Regions from separate parts of the Butyrivibrio sp. AE3006 genome, predicted to be linked through region 2. Evidence: predicted binding sites of a transcription regulator. Region 2 holds the regulator's gene; the other holds the start of a gene.

Region 1 (16,168 bases), on a different contig from region 2:
AATACCTGAGCATTTTGCAAACGTTGACGCAGCAGCTAAGGCTGCAGGCAATGTGGCTGTTATCTCTTGCGGATGGGATCCCGGAATGTTTTCACTGGCAAGAGTATATTCAAATGCTATCCTGCCTGATGGTAAAGATTACACCTTCTGGGGAAAGGGAGTATCACAGGGACACTCAGATGCAATCCGTCGCATAAAGGGCGTAAAGAATGCAAAACAGTACACAATCCCTGTAGAGTCAGCTCTTGAAGCAGTAAGAAACGGTGAGAATCCTGAGTTATCAACAAGACAGAAACATACAAGAGAGTGCTTCGTAGTGCTTGATGAAGGCGCTGATGCAGCTGCTGTTGAGAAGGAAATCAAGGAGATGCCCAATTACTTCGCTGACTATGACACAACAGTTCATTTTATCAGTGAGGAAGAGCTTCTTAGAGATCACAGCGGAATGGCTCACGGCGGTTTCGTATTCAGAAGCGGTAAAACAGGTGCAGACAAAGAGCATAATCACATCATTGAGTATAGCCTGAAGCTCGATTCTAACCCTGAGTTTACTACAAGCGTTCTTGTAGCTGTTGCAAGAGCAGCTCATCGCATGAAGAGCGAAGGCCAGACAGGCTGCAAGACCATGCTGGATATTGCACCTGCATATCTTTCAGAGCTTAGCGGAGAGGAGCTCAGAGCTCACTTACTGTAATTCACAGCTGAATTGAATGTATCAGACACGTAAAAGCGGTACCGACTGTTTTAGTCGATACCGCTTTTAAAATATATAGAACAATGTCACAGAAATTCTGTTTTGGGAATGCTATATTTAATTATCTTTAACTACAACTTTTCCGCCATTTTTGACGCTGTCCTGCTCCAGCATCTCAATTGCAGAGGCAGCTATTTCATAATACATTGCGGCGTTGTCCTGGATTTCTGCCATTTTTTTCATATTTGTAATGCAGAACTTTTTTGCTTCGGCAATATCTGTCTGTGTGAAAACTCTGCTACCGCAATAGAGAGTTCCTGTAGCAGGGTCAAAATGAGAATCCTGTTTCTTCTGTTCACCACTCATACCCATAACGCCTGCAAGAGAACGTATCAGATCTTCACGATTATTTGCCATTTTGATCCTCCAATCTTTCACTTTTTATATAATCCCGGGTACATAATGGGATTTGGTCAGCCCAAAATCGATACCACTAACATTTTCTCATAAGAATCTTTTTTGTGTATTAACAACTTATTATAAAAATATAAAAAAAGCTAGAAAAATGATATCATGAATTAAGTGTATAAAACACCGGAGGATGATATGGACATAGCGGTTTTGGGCGATGTTCACAGCAATCATGTGGCATTGCAGGCAGTTATAGATTACTGCATGGGGAAAGGAATAACGAACTATATTCTGCTGGGGGACTTTGTAGCAGATGGGCCAAATCCCAGGAAAACTATGGAGCTGATATATGTACTTAAGCAGTACTTTACCTGCTACATTGTAAGAGGCAATAGAGAGGACTTTTTGCTTAATTACAGGAAAAGCGGAGAGAGCGGATGGTACAAGGGATCTGCCAGTGGGTCACTTCTTTATACTTACGAACAGCTGACAGATAAGGACTTTAACTTTTTTGAATCTCTGCCAATTTATGGCATTTATAATCCCAGAAAGCTCCCTGGATTTGAATATTGTCATGGTTCACCCACGGGAGTTTCGGAGGTACTTTTTGCAGAAAAAAGAAGTCTTAAACGAGTGATGAATAAATGTAAGACGGATATGCTTTTACATGCTCATACTCATGTTCAGGAGAGCTTTTCATACAGGGACAGGAAGGCAGTTAATCCGGGATCTCTTGGGCTTCCCAGAAACAGCAGGCAATTTACGGAATTTGCCATATTGCATGGAAGCGCATCAGGATTTGATGAAGAGCTTGTTCAGATAAAATATGACAGGCATGAACTTCTAAAAGAATTTACAAAATCCGGAATGAGCGAGTATGCTCCGGCCTGGGCAGCAATTCAGATGCATACCATCAGGACAGGAATAGACCTTAGTGAAGCCATACTTCTGCAGGCAATGAGACTTTGCGAGGAGGAGAGAGGAATGGTGCGCTGGCCCGATATCCCAGAGAAGTATTGGGCAGAAGCACTGAAAAATAATTATATTGACCTCTCCGGTAAGGATATACCCAGAAAAAATCAAAACTAATTACTTCTATATTTTATAAGTACAGCTGTTTATTACCTTTTTTTGCTTGTTTTCTTGACAAACATCATGAATGGATATAATATATTTTTTGATGATTAGCACTCGAATTAAATGAGTGCTAACAATTTGAAAAGTTAATAAATGCAATAAAGATATAAGGAGGCATTAGAAATGAAGTTAGAACCACTTGCAGACAGAGTTGTACTTAAGCAGCTTGAGGCTGAAGAGACTACAAAGTCAGGAATCGTTCTTCCCGGCGCTGAGAAGGAGAAGCCCCAGCAGGCTGAGGTTATCGCAGTAGGCCCCGGCGGAATAGTTGATGGTAAAGAAGTAAAGATGCAGGTTAAGAAGGGTGACAATGTCATCTATTCAAAATATGCAGGAACAGAAGTAAAGCTTGATGACGTTACATACATCATCGTTAAGCAGAACGACATACTTGCAATCATCAAGTAATAAGACGAGCTTGCAAGAGATACGGAGGAATCCGTATATTACGAAAATGTACAAATGGAGGCATTAAAAAATGGCAAAGACAATTAAGTACGGCGCTGACGCCCGCACAGCTATGGTAGAAGGCGTTAATAAGCTTGCAGATACAGTAAGAGTTACAATCGGACCTAAGGGTAGAAACGTAGTCCTTGATAAGAGCTATGGCGCACCTACAATCACAAACGACGGTGTTACAATCGCTAAAGAGATCGAGCTTGAGGATGCTTATGAGAACATGGGCGCTCAGCTTGTTAAGGAAGTAGCTACCAAGACTAACGACGTAGCAGGTGATGGTACAACAACAGCTACAGTTCTTGCACAGGCTATGATCAATGAAGGTGTTAAGAACCTTGCAGCAGGTGCTAACCCCATCGTACTTAGAAAGGGTATGAAGAAGGCTACAGATGCAGCTGTTGAATCAATCAGCAAGATGGCTACAAAGGTTAAGGGCAAGGATCAGATTATGAGAGTTGCCGCTGTATCATCAGGTGATGACGAAGTAGGTCAGATGATCGCTGATGCTATGGAGAAGGTTTCAAACGATGGTGTTATCACAATCGAGGAATCCAAGACAATGATGACTGAGCTCGACCTCGTTGAAGGTATGCAGTTCGATCGTGGTTATATCTCAGCTTACATGGCTACAGATATGGATAAGATGGAAGCAAATCTTGATGATCCTTATGTTCTTATCACAGATAAGAAGATTTCCAATATTCAGGATATCCTTCCTCTTCTTGAACAGATCGTTAAGACTGGCGCTAAGCTTCTTATTATCGCTGAGGATGTTGATGGTGAGGCTCTTACAACTCTTATCGTTAACAAGCTCCGTGGTACATTCAATGTAGTAGCTGTTAAGGCTCCCGGCTATGGCGACAGAAGAAAGGCTATGCTCGAGGATATTGCTATTCTTACAGGCGGTAAGGTAATCAGCTCTGACCTTGGTCTTGAGCTTAAGGATACAACTCTTGACGACCTTGGACGTGCAAAGAGCATCAAGGTTGAGAAGGAGAAGACCACAATCGTTGACGGTCTTGGCGACAAGAAGGAAATCCAGGCTAGAATCGCTCAGATCAAGAAGCAGATTGAGGATACAACATCTGATTTCGATAGAGAGAAGCTTCAGGAGAGACTTGCTAAGCTCGCTGGTGGTGTTGCAGTTATCAGAGTAGGTGCTGCTACAGAGACAGAGATGAAGGAAGCTAAGTATCGTATGGAAGATGCTCTCAATGCTACAAGAGCAGCAGTAGAAGAAGGCATCATCTTCGGTGGTGGTAGCGCATACATCCACGCATCCAAGGAAGTTGCTAAGCTTGCTGAGAAGCTCGAAGGCGACGAGAAGACAGGTGCTAAGGTTGTTCTTAAGGCACTTGAGGCTCCTCTTTTCCACATTGCAAACAACGCAGGTCTTGACGGTTCTGTGATCGTAAACAAGGTTAAAGAATCCAAGCAGGGAATCGGCTTCAATGCATATTCAGAAGAGTATGTAGACATGGTTAAGGACGGCATCATCGATCCTGCCAAGGTTACAAGAAGCGCTCTTCAGAACGCAACATCTGTTGCTTCAAGTTTCCTCACAACAGAAGCTGCTGTAGCAACAATCAAAGAGCCCGTTCCTCCCATGCCCGCAGGAAACCCCGGAATGGGAATGATGTAAGCGATAGGGACGAATGCATCAGTGAGTCTAATTAAACACAGAGTGCGAAGCACTTGAAAATAAAATGGACAGCTTATCGAGCTTGCTCGAAATAAGCTGTCCATTTTTATTTTCAGAAGCGTCGAAGACGCGCTGTGTTAATTAGACGGAGTAGATATATGAAAACCAACGGTAACGAGGGAACGCGCAAGCGTTTCCGAGTCTAAGCAATGCACATCCTCGAGTTTACTCGAAAGGATGTGTCCTTTTTAATTTAAGAAGCGTCGTAGACGCACTATGTCTTATTTAACGGAGCAGATATATGAGCACCAACGGTAACGAGGGAAGTGCTTTAGCGCTTTCCGAGTCTGATGATGCAGTAAAGTGAACCATTCAATGAGAACCAATGATAGCTCGGTCAGCACTTTCCGAGTCTAATGATGCAACGAGCTTTTTTGGGTATGCCTAGAGTTTGATTACGTGGATGATTAAGGGAAGTTCAATCCATCCCCGTTAAAATAGCAGGGAATTGAGCCTGGATTACGTGGATGAATAAGAAAAATGTCATCCATCCCCGTTAAAATAGCAGTGAATTGAGCCTTGATTACGGGGATGAATAAGGAAAATGCCATTCATCCCCGTAAGGATGGCAGAAAAATGGCACATGATTACGTGGATGATCAAGAGAAATACCATCCATCCCCGTATGGCAAGCAACAAATCAACCGTAACAAATCAACGCAACGAATCAACAAATCCATCAAGAGAATGCACCTACCAAAGAAAACCATCTGGCGAACGTCTCTGTCACGTTCCGAGTTTATTAAATTTTAATAGAATATTTAACAAAATATAGCACACTACTACTGTTATGACACTTATTCAAATGATATTATGTTAACAGATGGGTATTTTTGATTTCTTTAAATAGGAGAATATGCCTTATGAAAATGTTTAACGGAAAAAGTGCATCAGGAAGCGTAGCAGATGCATCCAGAGGTCTGTCAGGCCCCAAGCTTATCATTTTTACATGTGACGAGAAGACTTTTGATAAGAACGTTGCCGAAATTGAGCAGAAGTTCCCCGGTGTTCCCAGCATTGGCTGTGTTGGTATGAGCTATGATTCCGCTATTCAGGAATCAGGACTTCAGATTACAGCTTTTACAGAGGGAGTCAAAGTCAGGACCGGCGTTCTTGAGAAGGTATCAACAATGCCTGCTCGTGATGTTGGAAGGCTTGAGAAAGACCTTGACGAGATTAAACCCGGCAAGGAGAATACTGCGATAATCGATTTCTGTGCAGGAAATGACGCTGCAGTTCTTACCACACTCAGAAGCCTTCTTGACAGATATAATCTTCAGGTTATGGGCGCTACAGGTGATGCCGGCAAGGTTTCCTTAAACGGTAAGGTATATGAAGATGCCATGAGTTATGCCGTTATCAAAAATGAGGGCGGCAAGGTTAAATCCTATAAGGAGAACATCTACGAGCCCATGGATAACCGTCAGCTTATCGCATCCAAGACAGATAAGGCTAAGTATTATCTTGGAGAGCTTAACGGACGCTCCGCAAAACAGGTTTATATGGATCTGACAGGCGCAAAGTCTGATAAAGAAATCATCGACCAGACCTTCAAGAATCCTCTTGGAAAGATGATAGGAAATGATGTTTGCATCTGCTCCATCAAGGATGTAGCAGGAAGCGGACTTATCCTGTACAGACAGATAAATGACTCTGATATTCTCACACTTCTTGAGATGAAGAATCCCATGGAAGTAGCTGATCAGACAGTGAACAAAATAAGAAATGATTTTTCGAAAATATCGGGTATATATTCAGTCAACTGTATCTTCAGATATCTGGTTCTGAAGGAAAGAGGAGAGCTGAACAGCTATCTTGGAAAGATAGCACAGCTTGGACCTTCCTGCGGACTCATCGGATTTGGAGAGCATTACAATACCCAGTTTGTTAACCAGACAATGACTTGTATTGTATTTGAATGAGGGAGAGACGAATATGTTTACAGATATTTTTAAAAAGAAAACAGAGGAAGTTAATATCGAAGTAAACGCTCCTAAGGAAGATATGGATGAGAGTAAGAAGAAATCGCTTATCTATATTGCTGATTCTGTAAAAAAATTCCAGAAGGAGCTTGTTCAGAATGAAGTGACCTCCCTCACAGAGATCCATGATATGGGAGAGGCTGTAGAGAATGTTATTAAGAGTAACAATGACCTCAGAGATCAGATGGAAGCATTTAATGAGATGTTCGCAGCTGTGAACGAAAGCGCCGGTAAGTTTGAAGATGTTAAGGTAAATATCTTAAACAGCGTTCAGAATGCCCAGAATAAAGTATCTGAATTAAAGGGCAGCTCCAATGAAGTAAGAGCAAGCTTTGATGAGATGACACAGGGCTTTGAGAATTTCAAGAGCGCTGTTGATCAGATTTCAGACTACATGAAAAAGATCATCGGTATTGCTACCCAGACTAACCTACTTGCACTTAATGCTTCGATCGAAGCTGCAAGAGCCGGAGCTGCCGGTAAAGGCTTTGCCGTTGTTGCTACGGAAGTAAGAGAACTGGCAGATGAGATTAAGGTCATGATCAGCCAGGTTAATGCTTCAATCGATGCGGCTGGCGAAGAGAGTGAGAAGCTTTCCATCAGCATGCAGAATTCCATTGCTGCCATGGATAAGAGCATTCAGGAAGTTGATGAGACCAATGCAACCTTTGATGAGATCATCGAGAGCGCAAACGGTGCCAATGTAGTTCAGGAGGAAATCTCCGATACAGCGAATACGGCTTCCGATGAGCTTAACAGAATAGGCAACAGCTTCACGGAGATAAACAGGCGATATGATGCTCTTGTTAATCAGCTTGACAGAGTTAATTCCCTTGGTACTACAAAGAGCAGCGTGTTCGAACATATCGACAATCTGGTATCTCAGATAGAGCCTATTGTAAAAGATAAATAATATGATTTAAGGTCTGTAACCTGGATGGTTGCAGACCTTTATTTTTTGAATCGAAATAGAATGCGTGGGATTTTAAATACTTGATGCATATATATATAGGTGAAGGGATCCCAAAGTAATGCCCGGACATACTCTTGATGCCAGTGGAAAGAAGAAGTTCGCTCTTATGGATCAGATTTTTGGAAAAACTCCAAGAGAGGTTCAAACGGTTAATAACGTACAGAGGGCTAAGTGATTAACACAGGAAGACAGTAGTAATTTATTTAGGATATGAATACAAACAGAATAATGAATGATGAAAGGTCTTTGGCAATATGATGCCAGGGCCTTTTTCTTTACCATCTTAAGGAAACTCAAATTCATCAAAACAGTTTAGCGTTGACAAATAAAAAAGAAGATTATAATATTTCAAATGTAATTAACTAAAATAAATTTAACTAAAAAGGAGATAACTAAAATGAATTTAGATGAAATCAAAGAAATTATTGCAGAGACACTTGGAGTAGATGAGGACAAGGTTACACCTGATGCAAACCTCATTGATGATCTTGGAGCTGATTCACTTGCTATCGTTGAGCTTCACATGGAGATCGAGGAGAAGCTTGGAATCAAGATTCCCGATGAGGCAATTACAGATCTTCATACAGTAAGCGACGTTCTTGAAGCTATTAACAAAAACAAATAAGCGAATACGGAGGTACTTATGGGACCTTTAATGAATGCCATATCTTTTCCTGCGAAGGTAAAAAAGGATATCGGCGATGCTTTTTTGAAAAAAGAAAAGGAGCCGGTTTTCATTACCTGCAAATCCTGTGGAAGAAGAGCACTGAAAAAGGACTGGCAAAACAGTTTCTATGTATGCCCTGTATGTGGCAAGTACAGAAGTATTGGAGCCTATTACAGACTATCGCTGATTTTGGATCCCGGAACCTTCTATGAACTAAATGCCGATCTTAAGGCTGAGGACCCCATGGAGTTTCCTGAATACAGGGACAAGCTTGATAAGCAGAAAAAGAGCACCGGACTTGAGGAAGCTGCTGTAACAGCAACAGGAAAAATCGGCGGACATAAAGTTACTGTCATAGTGCTGGACAGCAGGTTTTTCATGGGGAGTATGAGCAGCATAGTGGGAGAGAAAGTCACAAGGGCGGTAGAATATGCCACAGAGAAAAAGATGCCACTTATCATTTTCTCAGCCAGCGGCGGAGCCAGGATGCAGGAAGGAATCTACAGTCTGATGCAGATGGCAAAAACTGCGGCAGCAATAGAAGAATTCAATGCTTCAGGCGGACTGTATATCAGCTATCTGACGCATCCCACAACAGGCGGAGTAACTGCAAGTTTTGCATCTCTTGGAGATATCACACTGGCTGAACCGGGAGCACTAATCGGTTTTGCAGGTCCAAGAGTAATCGAGCAGACAATCCATAAAAAGCTCCCTAAGGGTTTTCAGAGAAGTGAATATCTTGAGAGCCACGGCTTTGTGGATAAGATAGTGCCAAGAGATCAGATGAGATCCACTCTGATAAAGCTGTTGGAACTTCATGGAAGGTAAGAAGAGAGCGAACTGAAACATCGACAGCGGTAATAATAATCGCCACGAGGTATGGTCAGATGATTGAAACGATACTTAAAAAAGTTGAAAAAATAGATGCGCAGATAGACGCACTGCAAAGTACAGCGGGAAAGGAAGCAAAGGCTCTTGTTAAAAAGACAAGTGAAAGCATAGAGAAGCTTGAGAGCGTAACCTCTGAGTATGACAGCTGGGACAGGCATTCTAAGGAGATTGAAAAGCTCAAAGAGATGCGGGCATATTTCCTTAGTGATTGCAGGAATCTTAGCCCTGATGAAAAGGTTTATCTTGCAAGACATAGTGCAAGGCCTCATATCGATGATTTCATAGATTCGTTTTTTACTGATTTTTTTGAGCAGAAGGGTGATCATCTTTTTGATGAGGATAAGAGTATCTATGGAGGAATAGCGAAATTCCATGGAATCCCGGTAACTGTCCTTGGGCACAGAAAAGGGCACAGTGCTCAGGAAAGTATGGAATACAATTTTGGGATGCCCTGCCCTGAAGGATATCGCAAGGCACTAAGGATCATGAATCAGGCTGAGAAGTTCAGAAGACCGATAATAACCTTCATTGATACTCCCGGAGCATATCCCGGAATGGAGGCAGAGGAGCATGGTCAGGGTGAAGCCATTGCCATGAATCTTGCCAAGATGAGTCAGTATCACGTGCCTGTTATTTCTATTGTCACAGGCGAAGGGAATTCCGGAGGAGCCCTTGCTATAGGTGTTGCCAACAGGGTACTTATGCTTGAAAACGCTGTTTATTCAATTCTAAGTCCTGAGGGCTTTGCAAGTATTCTCTGGAAGGATTCCGGAAGACGCAAGGAAGCCTGCGAGCTCATGAAGCTGACGGCCGAAGATCTTTTTGCAGCAGGAATAGCAGATGAAGTTATAGCAGAGCCCCTTGGAGGAGCTCAGAGAGATTATAAGACTGTTATGAGAAATCTTGATGAAGCGATCTATAGACATCTAAAGGACCTGATGACCCTTTCGGAAGCAGAGATCAAGAATGACAGGCAGATGAAATTCAGGAAGATTGGATGAGATTATGAGGAAAATATCTATAGTCGGAACCGGAATGTCCGCAGCGGGAAAAAAAATCACAAATGAGGATCTTTCTAAGATGGTTGATACCAGTGATGAATGGATCACCACAAGAACAGGCATAAAGGAGAGACGGTTCTGCGACGAGGGGGAGAGTACATATACTCTGGCAGAAACTGCAGCAAGAAAGGCGATCACTGAGGCAGGCGTAAATATAGAAGACATTGATGCAGTCGTATGCGCTACAGTCTCTGCTGAATACATTACGCCCAGCCTTGCCTGCGTTGTCCAAAGAAAACTTGGACTTAAGGAAAATATTCCTGTTCTTGATATCAACGCAGCCTGCAGTGGATTTATATACGGGCTTGAAGTGGTAAGAGGACTTCTTGATGGAAGTAATGGCAGGTATGGCCTGGTTATTGGATGTGAACAGCTGTCGAGACTTATGGACATGACTGACAGAAGTACCTGCGTTCTTTTCGGAGATGGCGCCGGCGCAGCAGTTGTAAAACTTGATCAAGAGAAAACCTATGCATCGGTTCTTGGTGCAAGAGGAGGCTTCGAGATACAGGTAGAAGGCGCAGGACCTGTGATAAGCAAAATAAAAATGGATGGTAAAGAAGTCTTTAAATTTGCCACAGCCGCGATTCCAAAGTGCATAGATGCCTTGCAGGAAAAAACAGGCATCGGCATCGAGGATGTAAGTCAGGTTATATGTCACCAGGCAAATGCAAGGATTCTTGATCACTGCGTAAAAAAGCTAAAGGCAGATCCTGATAAGTTCTATAAAAACATGGACAGATACGGCAATACCAGCGCAGCCTCGGTACCTATGGCGCTCCATGAGCTGGTCAAACAGGAAAAGATTCATAAAGGGGATAAGCTGATGCTGGTAGGCTTTGGCGGAGGTCTGACCTGGGCCGGAGTGATCATTGAATACGACGGAAAATGCTCCGTGGGGACGTAAACAAGGTTCACAGCGCTAGTATAATTACCCACATCTCATATCCATAGATAAAGGTGAAAACATGAAAAAGCTAAATGAAATACTTGGTACTGAATACCCAATAATCCAGGGAGGAATGGCAAATATTGCAACGGGTGAATTTGCAGCGGCATGTTCCAACGCAGGTGCACTCGGGCTTATAGGCGTAGGTGGCATGAACCCGCAGATGCTAAGAGATGAGATTGATATCTGCAGATCAAAAACAGATAAGCCCTTTGGCGTAAATATTATGCTGATGCATCCTGACGCAGATGAGTTTGCAGAGATTGTAGTAGAGAAAAATGTAAAGGTTGTAACGACAGGTGCCGGGAATCCCGGTAAATACATGGAGAAATGGAAGGCAGCGGGAATTACGGTAATTCCTGTAGTAGCTGCTCCCATTCTTGCAAGGCATCTTGAAAAAGCAGGAGCAGACGCGGTCATTGCTGAGGGTTGTGAAAGCGGCGGTCATGTGGGAGAGATGACTACCATGACCCTCGTACCCCAGACAGTGGACGCAGTAGATATACCGGTAATCGCAGCGGGAGGAATTGCTGATTCAAGACAGGTAAAAGCTGCTTTTGCCCTTGGGGCCTGTGGCATACAGGTGGGAACCTGCCTCCTTGCAAGTGATGAATGTCCCATTCATGAGAATTACAAAAAAGCAGTAATCAAGGCAAAAGGCACTGACGCCATCGTAACAGGAAGAATCGGCGGAACACCTGTAAGAATTCTGAAAAACAAAATGAGCCGCGAGTATATTAAGCAGGAAAAGGCAGGAGCAGGCATCGAAGAGCTTGAGAAATTTACGCTTGGAAGTCTTAGAAGAGCGGTTTTTGAAGGGAATACAGAAACAGGAAGCCTTATGGCGGGTCAGACCTGTGGTCAGATAAAAGAGATCAGACCTGTCAGAGAGATTTTTGAGGAGCTAATGAGATGAAGAAAACAGCGTTTTTATTTGCAGGGCAGGGAAGTCAACATAGGGGCATGGGTGAAGATCTCTACAGGGATTATGAGGAGTTCAGAGAGATTTTCGACAATGCGGAAACAGATTTTGATATAAAAAAGGTCTGCTTTGAAGACGAGGAAGGGCTGCTTGATAAGACAAAATACACTCAGCCCTGTATGGTAGCTTTTGCGGCAGGCGTTTCAAATATCTTAAAAAAACATGGAATAAAGGCGGATATGTTGGCTGGACTTTCTCTTGGAGAGTATTCAGCGCTTTGTGCTTCGGGAGTTTTTGATGCCAAGACAGCTGTTAAGATAGCGGCATTCAGAGGGAATGCCATGACAAGGGCAGCTGATGGCATCCAAAGTGCAATGACAGCAGTAATGGGCCTTGGAAGAGAAGAACTTCAGCAATGCGTAAATGAAGCAGAGGGACTTGGCGTTGTTTCCATCTGTAATGACAATTGTCCCGGACAGCTTGTCATTGGAGGAGAGAAAACAGCTGTATCTGCAGCGTCAGAATTTGCCAAAAACAGAGGGGCCAGAAGGTGCGTGCCGCTTAATGTAAGCGGACCTTTTCACACTTCCCTTATGGAGAGCGCAGGAGATGAGCTTGAGAAATATTTTGAGGATGTGAATTTTGGCAAAGAGAGAGTTCCTGTTGTTTTCAATGTTACAGGTAAGGAGCTTTTGCCTGATCAGTCCATACCTGAACTTCTTAAGCTGCAGGTGCAAAGCGGCGTAAAGATGACAGACAGCTTAAACTATATGCTTGATAAGGGTGTCAGGAGATTTGTAGAGATTGGCCCCGGAAAAGCGCTTACAGGTTTTGTGAAAAGATGTGCCAAAGAAAAGCAGATTGATGATATTGAATGCTACACAGTTGAGACATCTGATGATATCGAAGCACTGGCTTCCAGCTGGAGCTGATAGTTTTTGGGAAATGATATTAAATGGGAGCTACTGATCCTGAAAGGAAAGAGTATATGGACAGCACTAAGAGAACAGCCATAATAACCGGCGCAGCAAGGGGAATTGGAAGAGAGATAGCTATTTCTTTTTACAAAAAGGGATACAACGTGGTCATGAATTATGCGGGAAATGATGAAGCCGCCCATGAGACCATAAGACTCTGCAAAGAGAGTAAAGGGGATGGTCAGGTTATAAGCGTAAAGGGCGATGTTTCAAAGGAAGAAACAGCCCAGGCTATTGTTGATACAGCTATGAATGAATTTGGCAGTATAGATGTGGTTGTAAACAATGCAGGAATTACTAAAGATACCCTGGTGGCCATGATGAAAACAGAGGACTTTGACAGGGTCATAGATGTGAATTTAAAGGGGGCATTTTTGCTGACTCAGAAGGCAGTCAAGCCTATGATGAAGAAGCGCTATGGAAGAATAATAAACATTTCCAGTGTAGTTGGTGTTCACGGAAATGCAGGCCAGGTGAATTATGCTGCAAGTAAGGCCGGACTTATCGGTATGACCAAGTCCATAGCTAAGGAACTGGCAGGCAGGAATATAACTGCCAATGCAGTGGCACCGGGAATGATAGATACCGATATGACAGACAGCCTCAGCGATAAAACAAAGGATCAGATAAAAAGCAGTATTCCCGCAGGGCGTATGGGGGCGCCTGAAGATATAGCAAATGCTGCGCTTTTCCTTGCAGATGAAAAAAGCGGATATATCACAGGGCAGGTACTTCTTGTTGATGGCGGAATGGGAATGTGAGTTGGAGATTACAGAATTATGAATACAAAAAGAAGAGTGGTAATAACAGGTCTTGGAACAATTAATCCTACAGGAAACAGCGTGGAAGAAAGCTGGGACGCGGTTAAAAACGGAAAGAGCGGAGTGGGGATTATCACAGCGTTTGATACAACAGATTTTAAGGTAAAGGTAGCTGCTGAGGTTAAGGATTTTGCTCCTGAGACTCGCCTTGAGAAAAGAGAGCTGCGTCATATGGCAAGGTTTACACAGCTTGCACTTTTTGCTGCTGAGGAAGCCATTAAGGATTCGGGACTTTGCGATGGCGAGGGTGAGTTTTCCTATTCATCAAAGGTTTCTGCTGCTGATGCCGCAAGATGCGGAGTGATAGTATCAAGTGGAATTGGCGGCCTTGAGGTTACCGCGGCGCAGCTGGATCGCGGAAACAAAATGGGATTTGACAAGGTTAATCCCTTCTACGTACCAATGGCTATTTCAAATATGGCTGCAGCAAGGATAGCCATACAGCACGGCTTTAAAGGTATGTGTTCTTGTCCTGTAACAGCCTGTGCAGGTGGCAGTAATGCTATAGGCGACAGCTTTTTCAGAATTCGTGACGGATATGAGGATGTGATGATCTGCGGCGGAACAGAGAGCAGTATTACGCCTCTTGCTATTGCAGGCTTTCAGAACATGAAGGCTTTGTCTGAGACTATTGATCCTGAGAGAGCCAGCATCCCTTTTGATAAGGATAGGAACGGCTTTGTAATGGGCGAGGGCAGTGGAATACTTGTACTTGAGGAGTATGAACATGCTTCCAAGAGAGGTGCTCACATATACGCTGAGATAGTAGGATATGGCAGTAACTGTGATGCATTCCATATAACGTCACCGTCACCTGATGGCGAGGGCGGTGCAGCCTGTATGGAGCTTGCTCTTAAGGATGCAGGGCTTAGAGCAGAAGATATTGATTATATTAACGCTCATGGCACATCCACAAGTCTTAATGATAAGTACGAGACTGCAGCTATTAAGAAGGTTTTTGGAAAACATGCGTATGAGCTTTGTGTTTCAAGCACTAAATCAATGACAGGCCACCTTCTTGGGGGAGCAGGAGGAGTTGAAGCTGTTTTCTCAGTTAAAGCTTTGGAGGATGACTTTGTACCGCCAACAGCCAGCCTTCGTGAAACAGATCCCGAGATGGATCTGAACTATGTTCCCGGCAAGGGAGTATCCAGAAAGCTTAACTATGTTCTTAGTAACAGCCTTGGTTTTGGCGGCCACAATGCCTGCCTTATTTTTAAAAAGGCGTGAGGTTTATGATGTTAGAAGAAGTAATGGACAGAGAAAATAAAAATACTCTTTCAGCTGAGGAGATAGCTAAGATATTGCCCCACAGATATCCTTTTGCGCTGGTTGACAGGATTCTGGATTATGAGCCCGGAACATGGGCTGTTGGCAGAAAATGCGTGAGTATGGATGAGCTCTTTTTTCAGGGCCATTTCCCCGGAAAACCTATAATGCCGGGGGTTCTGATAATTGAAGCATTGGCACAGACAGGGGCCGTAGCTGCGCTTTCACTTCCTGAGAATAAGGGTAAGATTGCGCTTTTTGGCGGAATAAAGAATGCAAGATTTAAAAAGCAGGTTGTTCCCGGGGATGTGCTGGAGCTTAGAGTAAACATGATACGCAGTAAAGGCCCGGTAGGTGTTGCTGAGGCTGAAGCCCTGGTTGATGGGAAGGTCGCTACAAGAGCAGAGATAACCTTTTCTGTGATCTGATATTCAGTGGTAATTCTTTGGAGAAAGAGCTATAGATAATAATATTTGAAATTACATTATAAAGCTTTGGAAAAATCGTGAACATTTTCGAAAAGTCAAGATTTGATTTATAGAAATTTACCGATTATAATAATCTTTGGGTTACGTTATTTTTTTAACAAGATTATTTTTTAAAGGAGGTATTTGGTATGTCACGTTTTACTCTGCCCAGAGATATTTATCATGGAAAAGGTGCTCTTGAAGCACTGAAGACTTTCGAGGGCAAGCGCGCCATCGTCTGCACAGGTGGCGGATCCATGAAAAGGGGCGGCTTTTTACAGAAGGTAGAGGATTACCTTAAGGAAGCCGGAATGGAGGTTGAGCTCTTTGAGGGTATCGAGCCCGATCCTTCAGTTGAAACAGTTATGAAGGGTGCTGAAGCTATGCAGAAGTTCCAGCCCGACTGGATCGTTGCAATCGGCGGCGGTTCACCTATCGATGCTGCTAAAGCTATGTGGATCAAGTATGAATATCCTGACACCACATTTGAAGATATGTGCAAGGTATTCGGACTTCCCAAGCTCCGTACCAAGGCAAAATTCTGTGCTATTTCTTCAACATCCGGAACAGCTACAGAGGTTACAGCATTCTCAATCATCACAGATTATCAGAAGGGAATTAAGTTCCCTATCGCTGACTTCGAGATCACTCCCGATGTTGCTATCGTAGATCCTGAGCTTGCTCACACAATGCCTAAGAAGCTTGTTGCTCACACAGGTATGGATGCTATGACACACGCTGTTGAGGCTTATGTTTCCACAGCTAACTGCGATTACACAGATCCTC
Region 2 (16,168 bases):
GGCTTTCTTTATGCCGACTTCATCCATTATGGCGTCTGCTTCCACCGTCGTAAGTCGTTCGTCCCACATAATAACGGGAAGAGATGTTCTTCTCTCAAGCTTCTCCCTAAATTCTTCAGACAATCCTGAGCGCACTGATTCAGACTGATCCATGTTCAGCGGAAGTCCAAGCACTATCGTCTCGACATCATACTCCTGGATCAGTTCTTCTATACGCGCCAGCGTCTTACGAAGCTTATTCTCTTCTTTTCTACGGATAATCTCCTTGGCCTGAGCCGTTAAAAGCAGCTCATCGCTGATAGCGACTCCCACGGTCTTGGAGCCGTAATCCAAACCCATTATTCGCATTATTTTCTGGACCAGTTGTTGTTCTTAATATACTCTGTGAGCATCTCTTCTACGAGCTCATCACGTTCTACCTTCATGATCAGACTTCTGGCACCCATGTGGCTGGTGATGTAAGTAGGATCACCTGACATGATGTAACCAACAATCTGATTTACCGGATTGTAACCCTTCTCAAGAAGTGCCTCATATACTATTGAAAGTACCTTTTTGACACCAGTCTCCGGCTCAACATCAACCTTGAAAAATTGTGTGTTACCTAAATTCTGATCTGCCATTCACCTTTTCCTCTTTTTTCTTTTTATATCCAAATGTACTCTCAGTACATTTAAAGCCCGTGTCACAAAAACACTTATCGCATATTACATAGTTAATTTAATATTAACCCATAAATATTAAATAAGCAATGTATCGTCAGAAAGGAATTCTTTTATCGTTCCCTCTGTGATATCTCCGCTCTTAATATTTTTATCTGCTGCCACCTGCTCAGGTATGGCAACGCGTACATATCTTGAAGTAAAGCCGATAAGGTATTTACGGCCTTTTATCTCTTCAATGTCTTCCCAAAGGATCTTCTCTGTCATACCGATGAAGTTCTGACGATAGCTCTTTGACTGCTCCTTTGTCATGGTCAAAAGAACGTTACTTCTCTCAGTTTTTTCTCTGTCTGTAAGCTGATCCTCCATCTTTGCTGCAACAGTGCCTTTTCTTGCTGAATACTTGAAAACATGCATCTCATAGAAATTGATATTCTCCACAAATGCTCTGCTCTCTTCAAAGGTCTCCTTGGTTTCTCCCGGGAATCCAACGATTACATCTGTAGTGATGGCCGGCTTATCGTAGGCAAGCCTTAGCTGTCTTACACCTTCTGCATATTCCTCAGCAGAATAGTGCCTATTCATCCTCTTTAAGGTATCGTTACTACCGCTTTGGAGCGATAAGTGGAAATGAGGACAAACCTTGGACAGCGACGCCATTTTCTGTGCGGACTCCTGAGTAATGATTCTGGGCTCAAGAGAGCTTAAACGGATTCTCTCGATCCCTTCAATATCATTGAGCTTCGTGAGGAGCTGTAAAAGCTCGCTCTCACCTCTATCAAGGCCATAGGAACTGATATGGATACCTGTAAGAACTATTTCTTTACAGCCATCCTTAGCAAGAAGCTCAACCTCATTGAGAATATCCGCTTCCTGTCTGCTACGGATCCTTCCTCTTGCATAAGGGATTATGCAATAAGAGCAGAACTGATTGCAGCCGTCCTGGATTTTGATGTAAGCCCTTGTGTGTCCGGGCATCCTTGTAAGCTCCATATCCTCATATCTCTGAGAAGGATCGTTGATATCTGTCATGCAAATTCTTCCGGGGAGCTCTTTTGCAGCAGCTTCTTCCTGTTCTTTGAAATACTCATCAAGGATACTTACTATATCGGCCTTTTTATTGTTTCCGACAATGATATCGATGGATTCATCCTCTTTAATCTTGTCCTTGTCGGTCTCAACGTAGCAACCACAGGCAACAACAACGCTGCCGGGGTTCTTTCTTTTTGCCTTATGAAGCATCTGTCTGCTTTTATGATCTGCTATCTGGGTTACGGAACAGGTATTTATAATATAAATATCGGCCAGTTCATCAAATGCTACAATCTTATATCCGTTTTCTTGTAACTTTTGTCCCATCACATCGGTCTCGTACCTATTTACTTTGCATCCGAGGCTATGCAGTGCGACACTTTTCATATTGAACCTCCATTATTTTTGACGTTTCTATCATTGACTTTTAACGTCCTTCCGTTTACTATTAAGGAAAAGAAGGAGGTATTTGCGCAATGAAAACCGTAAAAATTTCTTTAAACTCTATCGATAAGGTTAAGTCTTTTGTAAATGATATTACAAAGTTTGATTATGATTTTGACCTTGTATCCGGTAGATACGTAATTGACGCAAAATCCATCATGGGTATTTTCTCACTCGATCTTTCAAAGCCGATCGACCTTAACATCCATGCTGAAGATGGCGCCGATGAAGTACTGGCAATCTTAAAGCCATACATGATCTAATCAGATCAATTATCTAGAAAGCTACTGAAACCTGTGACTTCCGTCACAGGTTTTTTTAGTGTAATGTTTTAAACTTCTAACTCTATGATCTCATCTGTATCAAGAGCAGTCTGAACTAATTCATCTATCTTTTCAACAAGACGTTTTTCATGTGCTCTGATAACTTCAAGGCGAGGCTTGGTTACAGGGTGCTTTGCAACAAAGATTGTACAGCAGTCCTCGTAAGGAAGGATTGATGTCTCATATGCACCGATCTTAAGGGAGATGTCTACGATGTCCTGCTTGTCGAAGGCGATGACAGGGCGATATACGGGCATGTCCTGGACAACCTCGTTGGTAGCCATAAGTGACTCCATGGTCTGTGATGCCACCTGGCCGATGCTCTCACCTGTAATAAGTCCGATGCACTTATTCTGAGCAGCAATCATGTCTGCAATTCTCATCATATATCTACGCATGATGATAGTAAGCTCATCATGAGGACACTCTTTATAGATATACATCTGAATATCGGTAAAGTTGATTACGTGAAGTCTTACCTTACCTGTGTATTTTGCAATTACCTTCGCAAGGTCAACAACCTTCTGCTTTGCTCTCTCACTTGTATAGGGCGGAGCATTGAAATAAACAGCTTCTATCTCAACACCTCTTTTAGCTATCATATAGCCTGCAACAGGGGAATCGATTCCGCCTGAAAGAAGAAGCATTGCTTTTCCGCTGGTACCGATGGGCATTCCGCCGGGTCCGGGGATGATCTCTGAAAAGATATTTACCTTCTCACGGATCTCAACACTTATAAGAATATCAGGATTTCTGACATCAACCTTCATCTCAGGATAAGCATCGAGAACCTGAGCACCGATCTCAGCTGCTGCCTCCATTGAATCAAGGGGATATGTCTTATCAACACGTCTGCACTTTATTTTGAAGGTCTTGTTCTTGTCAGGATAAACTCCATCTATGAATTTGATGACCTCCTGTGAAAGGCCGTTTATATCAGGAAGCTTGTTATCTCCGTCTCTCTCAATGCAAACTGCGGGGCAGATACCTGTTATTCCAAATACTGTCTGAAGCGCTGCAACGGTCTCATCAAAATCAAAGCCTGCTGCGTTTAGATATATTCTTCCTGAAACTCTGAATATACTAAATTCGCCTTCACATTTTTCAAGGACTCTCTCCATCTGCTTAACAAGAGCTTCCTCGAAGAGATATCTGTTCTTACCCTTGATACCTATCTCTGCATACTTAATTACAAATGCATGGTACTGCATAATTTCTTCCTTCCTAAAATACATACCACAATGCAGTCCTGTGTTCTCAGGAATACATTAAAACTACTAACGTTAACCTGTAAGCTTCTAAACTCATCTTCTTGCAAACTGTCTGAGCATAGGGACTATCTCAGCAAAAGCCTCTACCGTATCATCTATCTCCTGCTGCGTAGTGAACTCTGACATACTAAGTCTAACTGTACTGTCAAGAAGCTCCTTTGGGAGACTTACTGCCTTCAGTGTAGCAGATACGCTTGGATGATTTGTTGCACATGCGCTTCCTGCAGATACATAAATCTCCTTATCCTCCAGAGCATGAAGCAGAACCTCTGCTCTTACGCCCTTGACAGATACGCTTACTATATGTGGAGCAGTCTGCTTTATTGCAGCATCAAGTTCTTCATCAGAAAGTTCTGAAACATTCTTATCTCCGGCAAAAAGTCCGTTTATTCTGATATCCGGAAGCTTTTCTGTAAGTCCCTTAATCAGTCTCTTCTTAAGAGAATAGAGTTTCTCTGACTTTTCATCAAAATCCTTGTATATCATCTCTGATGCAAGGCCAAGTCCTGCTATTCCGGGGACATTCAGCGTACCTGAACGAAGTCCTGCCTGCTGACCTCCACCATAGCTAATGGGAACGAGTCTTACTCCTGATCTTATATATAAAAAGCCTACGCCCTTAGGTCCGTGAATCTTATGTCCGCTTACAGACATCATATCGATTCCGGCCTGTTTAAGGTTAAAACGGTACTTACCATAGCCCTGAACTGCGTCCACATGGAAAAGAATATCCGGATTTTTCTTGTGGATTATCTGGGCAGCCTCCTCAATGGGCTGTCTTGCACCAATTTCGTTATTAACTGCCATTATGGAAACAAGGATGGTATCTTCTCTGATGGCGCTTTCAAGTTCTGCAAGGTCAATTCTGCCATCTTCTCCTACACCGAGGTAAGTCACTTCAAAGCCCTGTTCCTCAAGATATTTCATTGTATTTAAAACCGCAGGATGTTCAATCGCTGTAGTTATAAGGTGCTTTCCAAGCCTGTGCTTAGCCATGGCGCCGCCGATTATCGCGGTATTATCTGACTCTGTTCCGCCGGATGTAAAAAGAATATCCCTGGCATTTATTTTAAGAGTCTTTGCAATCTGCTCAGCTGCCTGTTTTGTATAATTCTCTGCCACAACACCCATGTGATGCATGCTTGATGGATTACCGTAATCCTCTGTCATTGTCTTAACAACAAGATTGGCTACTTCTCCATAAACCCTGGTGGTTGCGGAATTATCTAAATAAATTTCCATTACCGTTTCCTTACTAATGCCGGTTGGCAATCAATTACAATTCAAACTTCAAAAGTATACATTAACCACGCCAGCATTGTAAAGCCCGCAGTTTCAGTTCTGAGGATTCGCTTACCCATAGTGATTGTCTTAAATCCGCTTTCACCGGCAAAGGCCACCTCTTCATCGGAAAAGCCGCCCTCAGGGCCCACAAAGATTCCAACACTCTCCCCGGGCTTAATACTCTCAATAACCTTCCTGGTATAATCCATACCCTCAGCCATCTCATAGGGAAGGAGCTTTACATCTATCTGCTCAGCATACTTAACAGCTTCCTTATAGGACATTGGCATGGTAACCTCAGGAATAACGCCGCGCTTACTCTGCTTTGCCGCAGCCTCTGAAATAGCATTCCATCTTTTCACTTTAGATGCCGCTCTTTTTTCATCAAGCTTCACAACGCATCTTTTCATGGAAACAGGGATTATCTGATAAGCTCCAAGCTCAACTGCCTTCTGAATGATAAGCTCCATCTTATCTCCCTTGGGAAGCCCCTGGAAAAGATAGATCTTTGAAGGAAGCTCTGCGCCGTTTTCTTTTACGAAACGCAGCTCGCCCACAAGCTGTGAATCCTCAATGGATTCTATACCGAATCTATACTCTTTTCTTCCGGAAAACTCATCCTCTGCTCCGGGAATTCCATCTTCATCCCTGATGCTTACGAAAAACTCCTCGCCCACCTTCATTCTAAGGACGTTTACCATGTGATTGAAATCATCACCGTCTATAATTATTTTCTTTCCATCATCTATAAACTGAGCGCTGTCAGCAAAAAAATGGTACATTTCTATTTCCTTCCATTACTTTTTGGAGATTACTGATACCCATTCTCCCTGTCTTGTCACTTCAAGTATCTCAAGGCCTGCATCCTTGTGAGCCTTTACAATAACTTCCTCTTTTGCCTCGATAATTCCTGAAGTGATGTAAATTCCGCCATCCTTAAGGAGTCCCGGAACAATAGGAGTAAGAGGAACCAGTACATAGGGCAGAATATTGGCAACAACGATGTCATACTTACCGTAGCCAACTTCGTCCTGTACCTTTTTATCGTCTATGATATTGCCGATGATAAGATCAAAATCCTTATCCTCTATATCATTCTGCTTCTTATTATCTGCAACCGCAGGCTCAGAGCAGGGGTCAAGGTCTGTTCCCACAGCATGTCCCGCGCCAAACTTAAGAGCCAGGATAGAAAGAACGCCGCTTCCTGTTCCAATATCAAGAATCTCCTCGCCGCCCTTAACATATTTTCTAAGTGCTCTTATGCAAAGCTGTGTGGTCTCGTGCATACCGGTTCCAAAAGCAGTACCGGGATCGATATGAAGGGTGATATTGGCTTTTTCCTTATCCTTCTCGCTGGGCTCCTCCCAAGACGGAATTACAAGAACATCATCCACAAAAAACTTATGGAAATACTGCTTCCAGTTATTTATCCAGTCCACATCCTCTGTTATATCAACAGATATTGTGCCATCTCCTATGTCGGAGAATTCTCTGAGCTCATCAAGAACTTCCTTGATGTTGGCTTTCATTTCATCCGGGGTTCTGAAAACTTCAACCTCATTGCCGTTTTCATCATACTCATGAAGTGTGAGGATATTCTCATCGCTTACTTCCACAAAGAAGTTGAGGTAGGCAACGCCGTCTTCACCGGGAGCAACAACAGCACAGCTGTCAACTCCGGTCTCTTCATCATCAGCATCCTGGAGATCATCAGTAAACATCTGCTCTTTATCGGCAGCGGTAAGGGGCGCATTATCTTCAATCTGGGCACCCTCAAGGCCGATATCCATCATGCTGCTAACAATGATATCCTCCGACTCCTCATTAGTCCTTATTCTAAACCTCATCCATTTCATAGTTTTCTCCCGTCCGCCTTTAACACATGAATATTCCTCTCAGCTGACGCTCTCGCTCGATCTCGCGCGTAGCGGTACTAAGGCGCCATAATACGGCACCTAAGTACCGACGCGCTCAAACGCAGCTTCGTGAAACATTCATGTTCCAAGGCTGGTATGTGATAAATATATAATATAAATTGTTTGTTACTCGATTATATAGAGGCAGCAATGCTCTCGTAAGGTGAATTTTTTGGTAATCTAAATAAATTAAACCAAAGAGCGTTCGGCGTCGCCTCTGCCGAAACCGCCAAATACTGTGGAATAGTATCCGGGGGTTAAGGTGGTCATTTCAAAAGTTGACTCCACTGAATAGGTGGTGCCGGTTTCTGCTGCTATATCGATGCCCTTTAGGACTTCCATGCAGTGGAGGCCGTACTCTTTGCTGCATCTGTTACTTCTGCCTGCGAGAATTGAGTAGGCAAGCTCTGCTACGCCGACGCCTCTGCTTCCGTAGTGGTCGAAGGGCATGGGCTCTGAAACTTTGTTTTCGCCATTATATCCATGGGTAAAGGGAAGTGTTACCCAGTCGTTCTCTGCCAGCAATATCTCTGTCTTACCGTTAAAAGTATCGGGATTTCCCACCTTCATTATGCCATTCGTGCCGAAGAGCATTATCAGATTCTGCTCATTGTTTATGGTATTTCCATTTACGTGAAGGCTTATAAGGGCTCCGTTTTCGAATTTTAGAGCCGCAGAAACCACATTGCTGCCGGGAATCTGCCAACTGTCCTTCTTTTCATCTGTAAAAAGAAGTTCCCTCTCGTGAACCGGTGCAGGACTTGTAAATGCCCTTATCTCCTTAACAGGTCCAAGAAGAGTTACGAGGGTCGCCACATAATAGATACCTACATCATAGGGAAGGGCTCCGCCATCTTCCTGCAAAAATCTAAAGAGCTCAGAGTTAAGATTCTGATTCCTGTTAATGGAAACAACGCCGCCTGTTACGTCGCCTATCATCCCTCTCTCAAGTGCAAGCCTTGCGGTCTGAGTTCCTGCACCGAGGATAGTATCAGGAGCTACGCCGATGAGAAGATTCTTCTGCTCTGCCAGCTCTACCAGTTCCCTTGCCTGATCCACATCTGTGGTGAACATTTTCTCTGTATAAACATGCTTCCCCTTAAGGAGCATCTTTTTGATTATATCATAGTGGGCAGGAGCAGGAGTAAGTACAACCACCAGCTCGATCTCCGGGTCTTCCGCCACTTCATCTATAGTCATGGCTTTTGGAATTCCGAAAAAACCGGCCTTTTCTTTTGCCTTGTCCACAGTTCTGTTAGCGATTGCCACAAGATCCGTGACACTAAAAAGCTGTGCCAGGTTCCTGATATAGATATCGCTTATCATTCCGCATCCCACAACTGCTGTTTTCAATTTTCTCATTTCGCTCATGCTTCCCCCTTATCAGCTAAAGTTCTGCCTTATCATTTAAAGTTCTGCCATGGTTTTCAATAATAGCACCAAGCTCCGCCTATCACAAATCACTGATGCATCAGCTCATAGCTTACAAAAGCTACATATCTGCTATCCTCTGACCAGGAATTAACATTTATTGACCCCTGTCCACCAAAGAAGGACAACAGCTTTTTCTTATTATTTCCATCATAGTCCATGAGCCAGAGCTCCACGTTCATGTTTGGAAGATGCTCATTAGGATCAAGCTCATCCTTTGCGTAGGAAAGGTAAATTACCCTCTCTCCATCCGGGGACACATGAGGGAACCAGTTATTTCTCTCATTATCCGTCATCTGAGTCAGGTCGCTTCCATCCCGGTTCATTCTCCAAACCTGCATAAGCCCTGACCTTGTGGAGTTCATCCAAATACGCTTTCCATCGGGAGAATACTCAGGACCATCATTAAAGCCGCCCATTGTAACCCTCTTTTCAGAAGGAGCATCCTCTCCCTCTTCCGGAACTTCTATAGTATGAATATCTACCTGCATGCCATCATCCTGCATTCTAAATGCGCAGTAGGCAAGCTCTTTTCCATCAGGACTCCATCCATGCAAAAAGCTGGGAGTATTGGGAGTAATTAACCTTGGCTCGCCTCCCTCAATAGGAAGGATATATATCCTGGATGTAAAGCCCTCTCCCTTTGCCCCGTGGCTTACCGCAATATATTTTTCATCGGGAGACAGCACATGGTCATTATTACAGTTATCGCACTCTCCGCTTGGAATCTCTTTAGTCTCCCCGGAATCAATTTTGTAGCTCCATATTTTTCCTTCAGAATTAAAAATCAGAGTGTCTGTGCTTTTAACCCAGTTAGGCGCTTCTATCACCTTATCGAATTTATGCAGCACCTTAACTTTTCCTGTCACAGTATCAAGGATATTTAAATAGCTGACAGAATCATCCCTGCACTGGGACAGAAATGAAAAGCTCTCTCTGAAATGCTTAAGGTCATCCATGATATCCCCGTCAGAGCTGTCCTGATCGGCAATCTGAATTAGTCCATTAGCCCTTGCAAATTGGAAAACGGAAGCTACATCAAGGTCTCCGTCGCCTATTCTTACTTCCTTATAGCTGCCGTCACTATCCTTCTTAAAATCCTTATAGTGTACCGACTTTACAAGTTCCTTATTCCTCCAAAGAAGAGAAACGGGATTCTCGCCGGCATGCATAGCCCAGCCCACATCCACCTGAGCATAGACTTTACCAAGGCATATCTCAAGCAAATACTCATAGGCACTTAAGCCATTTATCTTTGTTTTTATGTCATCATCTTCGTTATGTATAAGAAGCTGACAGCCTATCTCCTCAAGCCTCTCTGCCAGAGCTCTGTATTCAAAAGCAGCAGCCTGTAAGGCCTCTTTAGTAAGCTCCTTCGGGCTCTTTACAACATACTGCTTTATTCCGTATTTTTTACCAAAAGAGACTATCTTATCCATGTCGGCCATGATGTCTGATGAAAAAAGATGGCATGAATAGACACTGATCCCATATATATCAAACAGCTCAGATAACTTATCATACCTTTCCATTGGAACGATCACATTGTCAAAGCCTTCGATAACATCTACCGAAACACAGGGCTCAGCCAGTTTATAACCGGCATCAGATAACTGCTTTACAGTTTCCTCGCTGCATCCCTTTTTACTGAATACCCCAAATAACATAGCGGAAAATCTCATGCTGACCTCCTATAAAGAACCAAGACAACAGTTTGCAAAAGAAATACGATGTGTCCATATATATGACACCAGACAGATTAATTCGTAAGTAAAATTACCTCTAATAATTTTAGCACAACTCATTATTACTGTCGCTTACCAGGGCATTTAAGGAAGTCATATGAATTCTATTTTTCTACTAAAATACCCATCTGAGGCCTTAACCGCAGATGGGCAGATAATTAGTCATATAAGCAAAGGGGAATTATTTCTTCTTACCGAAGAATCCACCCTTTTTCTTGCCGCCGTTATCGTTATCACCATCGGAAGCTCCTGTGATGGTATCGGCTGCATGAAGACTGTCTCCTGTCTTCTCATCGAACTGCTTAAGAAGTTCCTTTGCTTCCTTAGAAAGCTTGTCAGGAACCTGAACAACCAGAGTAACATAGTGGTCACCACGGATGTCCTTGTTTCTGAGGGTAGGAACACCCTTGCCGCGAAGTCTTACACGGGTATCTGTCTGAGTTCCTGCCTTAACATCATAGAGCACCTTGCCATCAACAGTATCAATAGCTACTGTTCCGCCAAGAGCTGCAATTGCATAAGACATAGGAACTGTTGAATAAATATCATAATCCTGTCTCTGGAAAATAGGATGATCTGCAACAATAACCTCAACAAGCAAATCTCCTCTGGGCCCTCCGTTTCTTCCGGGCTCACCCTTTTCACGGATACGAACGCTCTGTCCGTTATCTATACCTGCAGGAATTGTAACCTGTATTCTCTTGTTGCTTGAAACATAACCTGTTCCGCCGCAATCTGAACACTTATCTTTAATAACCTTACCGCTTCCGCCGCAGTCAGGACATGTCTGAACATTCCTTACTGTGCCAAAGAAGGACTGCTGTGTAAATACAACCTGGCCCTTACCGCCGCACTTAGGACACATCTGTGCTGTTGTGCCGGGCTTAGCGCCTGTTCCTTTACATGTAGGGCAGGGATCCTTGAGTCTAAGATCAAGCTCCTTCTCACAGCCAAATACTGCCTCTTCAAAAGTAATGCGAACGCTGGCTCTGATATTAGCACCCTTGGCAGGACCACTTCTTGCACCCTGGCTTCTTCTGCCACCGCCGAAGAAATCACCAAAGATGTCACCAAAGATATCGCCAAAGTCTGCGCCGCCAAAGTCGAATCCGCCATATCCACCGGCTCCGCCTTCAAATGCCGCATGACCGAACTGATCATACTGACGTCTCTTCTCAGGATCACTAAGAACCGCATAAGCCTCGGATGCTTCCTTGAACTTATCAGCAGCTGTAGCATCACCTGGATTCATATCAGGGTGATACTTCTTTGCAAGTACGCGGTATGCTTTTTTAATCTCATCATCACTTGCACCCTTGCTTACGCCAAGGACCTCGTAATAATCGCGTTTCTGTTCTGCCATGTGTCTCTCCTAAATCTATAATAAAGTTATGCCTGGAATTATCCGGTAATTTACCGGTCTTGAATGAGCCAAGCCATGTGATTACTAAAAGCCCAATCCATAGTACATTATGTATTGGGCATTAGCAATCTTTATATTATTAAACTTTTATTAAATGGTAGCTAAGTGATTATACTTCTCTGTAGTCACCGTCAACTACGTCATCAGCACTGCCATTGTCTGTGCTCTGAGCTGCTCCGCCCATGCCTGACATGTCAGGGCCTGCACCTGCAGCACCTGCTGCTCCCTGTGCATTCTCATAAACCTTAGCAAAGAGTGCCTGAGCATCTGTCATGAGCTTCTCTTTCTGGCTCTTCAATGTATCGATCTCACTGTCTGTAAGCTCGCGATCCTTAGTCTGCTCAAGAGTATCCTTAAGAGCCTTAAGATCATCCTCTACAGTCTGCTTCTGAGAAGCGTCGATCTTGTCACCAACCTCGTTAAGAGCCTTCTCTGTCTGGAATACGAATGAGTCAGCGTCGTTTCTGGCATCGATGCCTTCCTTACGCTTCTTATCCTGTGCCTCGTACTCAGCAGCTTCCTTGATAGCCTTATCGATGTCCTCATCAGACATATTAGAACCGGCTGTGATTGTGATGTGCTGCTCCTTACCTGTTCCAAGATCCTTAGCAGATACGTTAACAATACCGTTTGCATCGATATCGAATGTAACCTCGATCTGAGGAACACCTCTCATTGCCGGAGGGATTCCATCAAGACGGAACTGTCCAAGTGACTTGTTGTCTTTAGCGAACTGTCTCTCACCCTGAAGAACGTTGATGTCAACGGCTGTCTGGTTATCAGCTGCTGTTGAGAATACCTGGCTCTTCTTTGTAGGAATAGTTGTGTTACGCTCGATAAGTCTTGTAGCAACACCACCCATTGTCTCGATTGAAAGTGAAAGAGGTGTTACGTCAAGAAGAAGGATATCGCCTGCACCCTCATCACCTGCAAGCTTACCACCCTGGATACCTGCACCGATAGCTACGCACTCATCGGGGTTGAGGTTCTTTGAAGGCTCATGACCTGTGAGCTGCTTAACCTTCTCTACTACGCAAGGAACACGTGTTGAACCACCAACAAGGAGAACCTTGCCGAGGTCTGAGTAGTTAAGACCTGCATCCTTCATAGCGTTCTGTACAGGAATAGCACTTCTCTCTACGAGGTCGTGGATAAGCTCCTCGAACTTAGCTCTTGTAAGGTCCATATCAAAGTGCTTAGGGCCTTCTGCTGTAGCTGTGATGAAAGGAAGGTTGATGTTGGTTGTTGTTGAAGAAGAAAGCTCCTTCTTTGCCTTCTCAGCTGCTTCCTTAAGTCTCTGCATAGCCATCTTATCGCCAGAGAGATCTACGCCCTCTTTAGCCTTGAACTCTGAAACCATCCAGTCGATGATCTTCTGGTCGAAGTCATCACCACCAAGGTGTGTATCACCGTTTGTTGAAAGAACTTCGATGACACCATCACCGATCTCAATGATTGATACATCGAATGTACCACCACCAAGGTCATAAACCATGATCTTCTGCTCTTTCTCGTTATCAAGACCATAAGCAAGCGCTGCTGCTGTAGGCTCGTTGATGATACGCTTTACTTCAAGGCCTGCAATCTTACCTGCATCCTTGGTTGCCTGACGCTGTGCGTCATTGAAATAAGCAGGAACTGTGATTACTGCTTCTGATACTGTTTCGCCGAGATACTGTTCTGCGTCTGCCTTCAGCTTCTGAAGAATCATAGCTGAAATCTGCTGAGGTGAATACTTCTTACCATCGATTGTACGGCCATTGTCTGTACCCATATCTCTCTTGATAGAAGCGATTGTGTTCTCAGCATTTGTAACTGCCTGACGCTTAGCGGGCTCACCTACGAGACGCTCGCCATTCTTTGTGAAAGCTACGATTGAAGGTGTTGTTCTTGCACCCTCTGCGTTTGCGATAACGGTGGGCTTACCACCTTCCATAACAGCTACGCAGCTGTTAGTTGTTCCTAAATCGATACCTATGATCTTACTCATCTTAATTACCTCCATGAAAAATAGAAAAAATAATTTACTCTTTGATTCGGATTAAAAATCCTTCAACATTTATTTAGCAACGGCAACCATGCTGTGTCTAAGCACTGTGTCGTGGTACATATAACCCTTCTGAAGCTCCTGTGCTACGAATCCTTCCTCAACATCTTCGCTGTCAACCTGCATTACTGCGTTGTGGAAATTAGGATCAAATTCCTTTCCTACAGCTTCGATAGGTGTTACACCAAGATCCTCGATCTGCTTCATGAGCTGCTTGTATATCATGTTCATTCCGTCTGCAAAAGCGGAACCCTTTTCTTCTTCAGGGACTGCAGCAAGTCCTCTTTCGAAGTTATCTATAACAGGAAGTATCTTCTCAAGTACATTGGATGCTCCCTGGTCAAACATCTGCGCCTTCTCTTTATCTGTTCTCTTACGGAAATTCTCGAACTCTGCAAGCTGGCGCATGTACTTATCCTGCATTTCTTCGAATTTCTCCTTGAAGGGGTTCTTCTTCTCCTTCTTACCAAAGAGGCTCTTCTTCTCGCCCTCAGCACCTTCTGCTGCTTCTTCTGTATTGTCTGCTTCTGCCTCTGCGCTCTCGGCCTCAGCTGCCTCTGCAACCTTGTTAGCTGCATCAGCTACCTGTTTAGCCTTCTCAGCTACTTCCTGCTGAAGCTCCTTCGCAGTCTTAGAAGTCTTTTCAGCTGTTTCCTTTTTTACTTCCTTACTCAAAACCGATACTCCTTCTTAATTTGTTACCTGTACTATTCTTTCTTATATAAATCATCCAGAGCTCTCATCATATTCTTAAGTGCTCCGACAACTTTGTCATAATCCATTCGCTTGGGACCGATGATTCCGACGGTTCCTCGCATTCCCTCACCTAAATCGTAGGTAGCTGTAACTACGCTGCAGTCCTTCATGGACTGAACTGGTGACTCATTACCAATGTAAACCTGAATGCCTGTCTCTTCTGTACTGCTCTGCAGTGTGTTCTCTACGAGACTTGTAAGATCGCTCTTCTCTTCGAATGTAGTAATGAGGTCGCTTGCTCTCTCTTTATCAGCAAGCTCGGGATATCTGAAAATATTGTTGGCGCCGCTTGTATAAATCTGAAGGTCTTCATCCTCTGTGATGGCCTCTGCGGCTGCATCTATTATCTTACCAATGATATCGCCGTGGATTCCGGCCTCCTGCTTCATGGCAGCTATAAGACCAAGATTGATATCCTCCACGGAAAGTCCTGCGAGTCTGGTGTTAAGCAGGATGTTCAGCTTCAAAAGATCAGCCTCTGAAAGCTCCTGTTCTATGTCCACCATACGATTCTTGATGACATTTCCCTCTATTACGATAGTGGTAAGAAGGTGTTCCTCGTCAACTTTGGAAAGCTGTGCGAATTTCAGCTTATTCCTCTTGATCATGGGAGCTGAGATCATCGATGCATAGTTGGTATCAACAGCCAGTGTCTTAGCCACCTGCTTAAGGAGCTTCTCAAGCTTCTCTTCTTTATCAAGAAGCATCTCCTTCATGTTCTCAAGCTTCTCTTCCTTCTCGGCAAGCATCTCATCTACGTACACGCGATAACCCTGATCTGAAGGAATACGTCCTGCGGATGTGTGGGGCTGTATTATAAGTCCCATTTCCTCGAGATCTGCCATCTCATTTCTGATAGTGGCTGAACTCAGGTTCAGGTCCGTGTATTTGGAAATCGTTCTGCTGCCTACAGGCTCACCTGTCTCAAGGTAATTGCGTACAACTGCATGAAGTATTTTCTTTTTTCTTTCATCTAATTGCATGCTCTCACCCCTTTTCTAAGTGTTAGCACTCATTCGAATTGAGTGCTAACATCTTCTGTAATTTAAGTTACCACTATAAATTTCAGCTGTCAATATAAAAAGATAAAATAGGAAATTCACTGAATAAGACGAAAAAATCTCCGGTGAGATTCTCACCGGAGATTTACTGTCTGATCATTATATTCTGAAAGATTAAAGATTGAACTCGCCGTTAATGCTTCCGTTAATTACGAAGTAAGCTTTTGTCTCCTCAGGCTTTACATAGATATCAAGAGTCTTGATGTCAGCCTCTTTTCCACCCATATCGTATACATAAACATTCTTTGCATTGTCAGCAAGAGTTGAGTATGTAAATTCCTTATCTGCAAACTGAAGAACGATTGTAGACTTAACAGCACTCTTTGTCTCAGCCTTCTTAGCAGGTGCTTTCTTTGCTGCGGGCTTAGCAGCTGCCTTCTTTGCAGGTGTCTTCTTAGCTGCAGGCTTTGCAGCAGCCTTGGTCTCAGCCTTCTTTGCAGGTGCTTTCTTAGCTGCAGGCTTTGCAGCAGCCTTAGTCTCTGCCTTCTTAGCTGCGGGCTTCTTCTCCTCAGTCTTCTTAGGCTCTTCCTTCTTTGCGGCAGCAGTCTTGGTTGTCGCAGTCTTCTTAGCAGGCGCTTTCTTTGCAGCAGGCTTCTTAGCCTCTGTCTTCTTAGTAGCTGCCTTCTTGGGTGCTTCCTTCTTCTCCTCAGTCTTTGCTGCCTCTGCAGGCTTAACTTCTTCCTTCTTTTCTGCAGCAATTACCGGTTTTTTGATAGTCGCAATCGGCTTTAAAGCTGCTTCTCTCAACTTGTCGTCCGCCATATCTCCCTCTC

What was found. The regulator HrcA, encoded in region 2, represses chaperone genes, less so after heat shock. The targets are predictions, from matches to a motif close to TGTTAGCACTCNNNNNNNNNGAGTGCTAACA.
Region 1: G603_RS0102745 (co-chaperone GroES) is a predicted target of HrcA. The motif match lies at 2,288-2,318, and genes of this name have one in related genera.

The regions. Positions count from the first base shown of each region.
Region 1 covers NZ_AUJJ01000002.1:223,932-240,099, forward strand. The annotation lists gene G603_RS0102730 (diaminopimelate dehydrogenase) at 1-694, shown strand, start outside; gene G603_RS0102735 (hypothetical protein) at 812-1,111, opposite strand; gene G603_RS0102740 (metallophosphoesterase family protein) at 1,301-2,194, shown strand; gene G603_RS0102745 (co-chaperone GroES) at 2,366-2,650, shown strand; gene groL (chaperonin GroEL) at 2,721-4,343, shown strand; gene G603_RS0102755 (FIST signal transduction protein) at 5,267-6,325, shown strand; gene G603_RS0102760 (methyl-accepting chemotaxis protein) at 6,339-7,298, shown strand; gene acpP (acyl carrier protein) at 7,756-7,983, shown strand; gene accD (acetyl-CoA carboxylase, carboxyltransferase subunit beta) at 8,002-8,853, shown strand; gene G603_RS0102780 (acetyl-CoA carboxylase carboxyltransferase subunit alpha) at 8,913-9,917, shown strand; gene G603_RS0102785 (3-oxoacyl-ACP synthase III family protein) at 9,922-10,884, shown strand; gene G603_RS0102790 (nitronate monooxygenase) at 10,946-11,842, shown strand; gene fabD (ACP S-malonyltransferase) at 11,839-12,780, shown strand; gene fabG (3-oxoacyl-[acyl-carrier-protein] reductase) at 12,804-13,586, shown strand; gene fabF (beta-ketoacyl-ACP synthase II) at 13,605-14,876, shown strand; gene fabZ (3-hydroxyacyl-ACP dehydratase FabZ) at 14,885-15,343, shown strand; gene G603_RS0102815 (iron-containing alcohol dehydrogenase) at 15,532-16,168, shown strand, end outside.
Region 2 covers NZ_AUJJ01000009.1:39,482-55,649, reverse strand. The annotation lists gene ruvX (Holliday junction resolvase RuvX) at 1-348, opposite strand, end outside; gene G603_RS0105640 (IreB family regulatory phosphoprotein) at 348-623, opposite strand; gene mtaB (tRNA (N(6)-L-threonylcarbamoyladenosine(37)-C(2))-methylthiotransferase MtaB) at 741-2,081, opposite strand; gene G603_RS0105630 (HPr family phosphocarrier protein) at 2,171-2,401, shown strand; gene thiI (tRNA uracil 4-sulfurtransferase ThiI) at 2,470-3,672, opposite strand; gene G603_RS0105620 (cysteine desulfurase family protein) at 3,766-4,974, opposite strand; gene G603_RS0105615 (RsmE family RNA methyltransferase) at 5,016-5,798, opposite strand; gene prmA (50S ribosomal protein L11 methyltransferase) at 5,814-6,872, opposite strand; gene G603_RS19365 (Gfo/Idh/MocA family protein) at 7,122-8,303, opposite strand; gene G603_RS21905 (TIM barrel protein) at 8,393-10,045, opposite strand; gene dnaJ (molecular chaperone DnaJ) at 10,290-11,471, opposite strand; gene dnaK (molecular chaperone DnaK) at 11,641-13,521, opposite strand; gene grpE (nucleotide exchange factor GrpE) at 13,591-14,253, opposite strand; gene hrcA (heat-inducible transcriptional repressor HrcA) at 14,286-15,317, opposite strand; gene G603_RS22280 (DUF6465 family protein) at 15,510-16,157, opposite strand.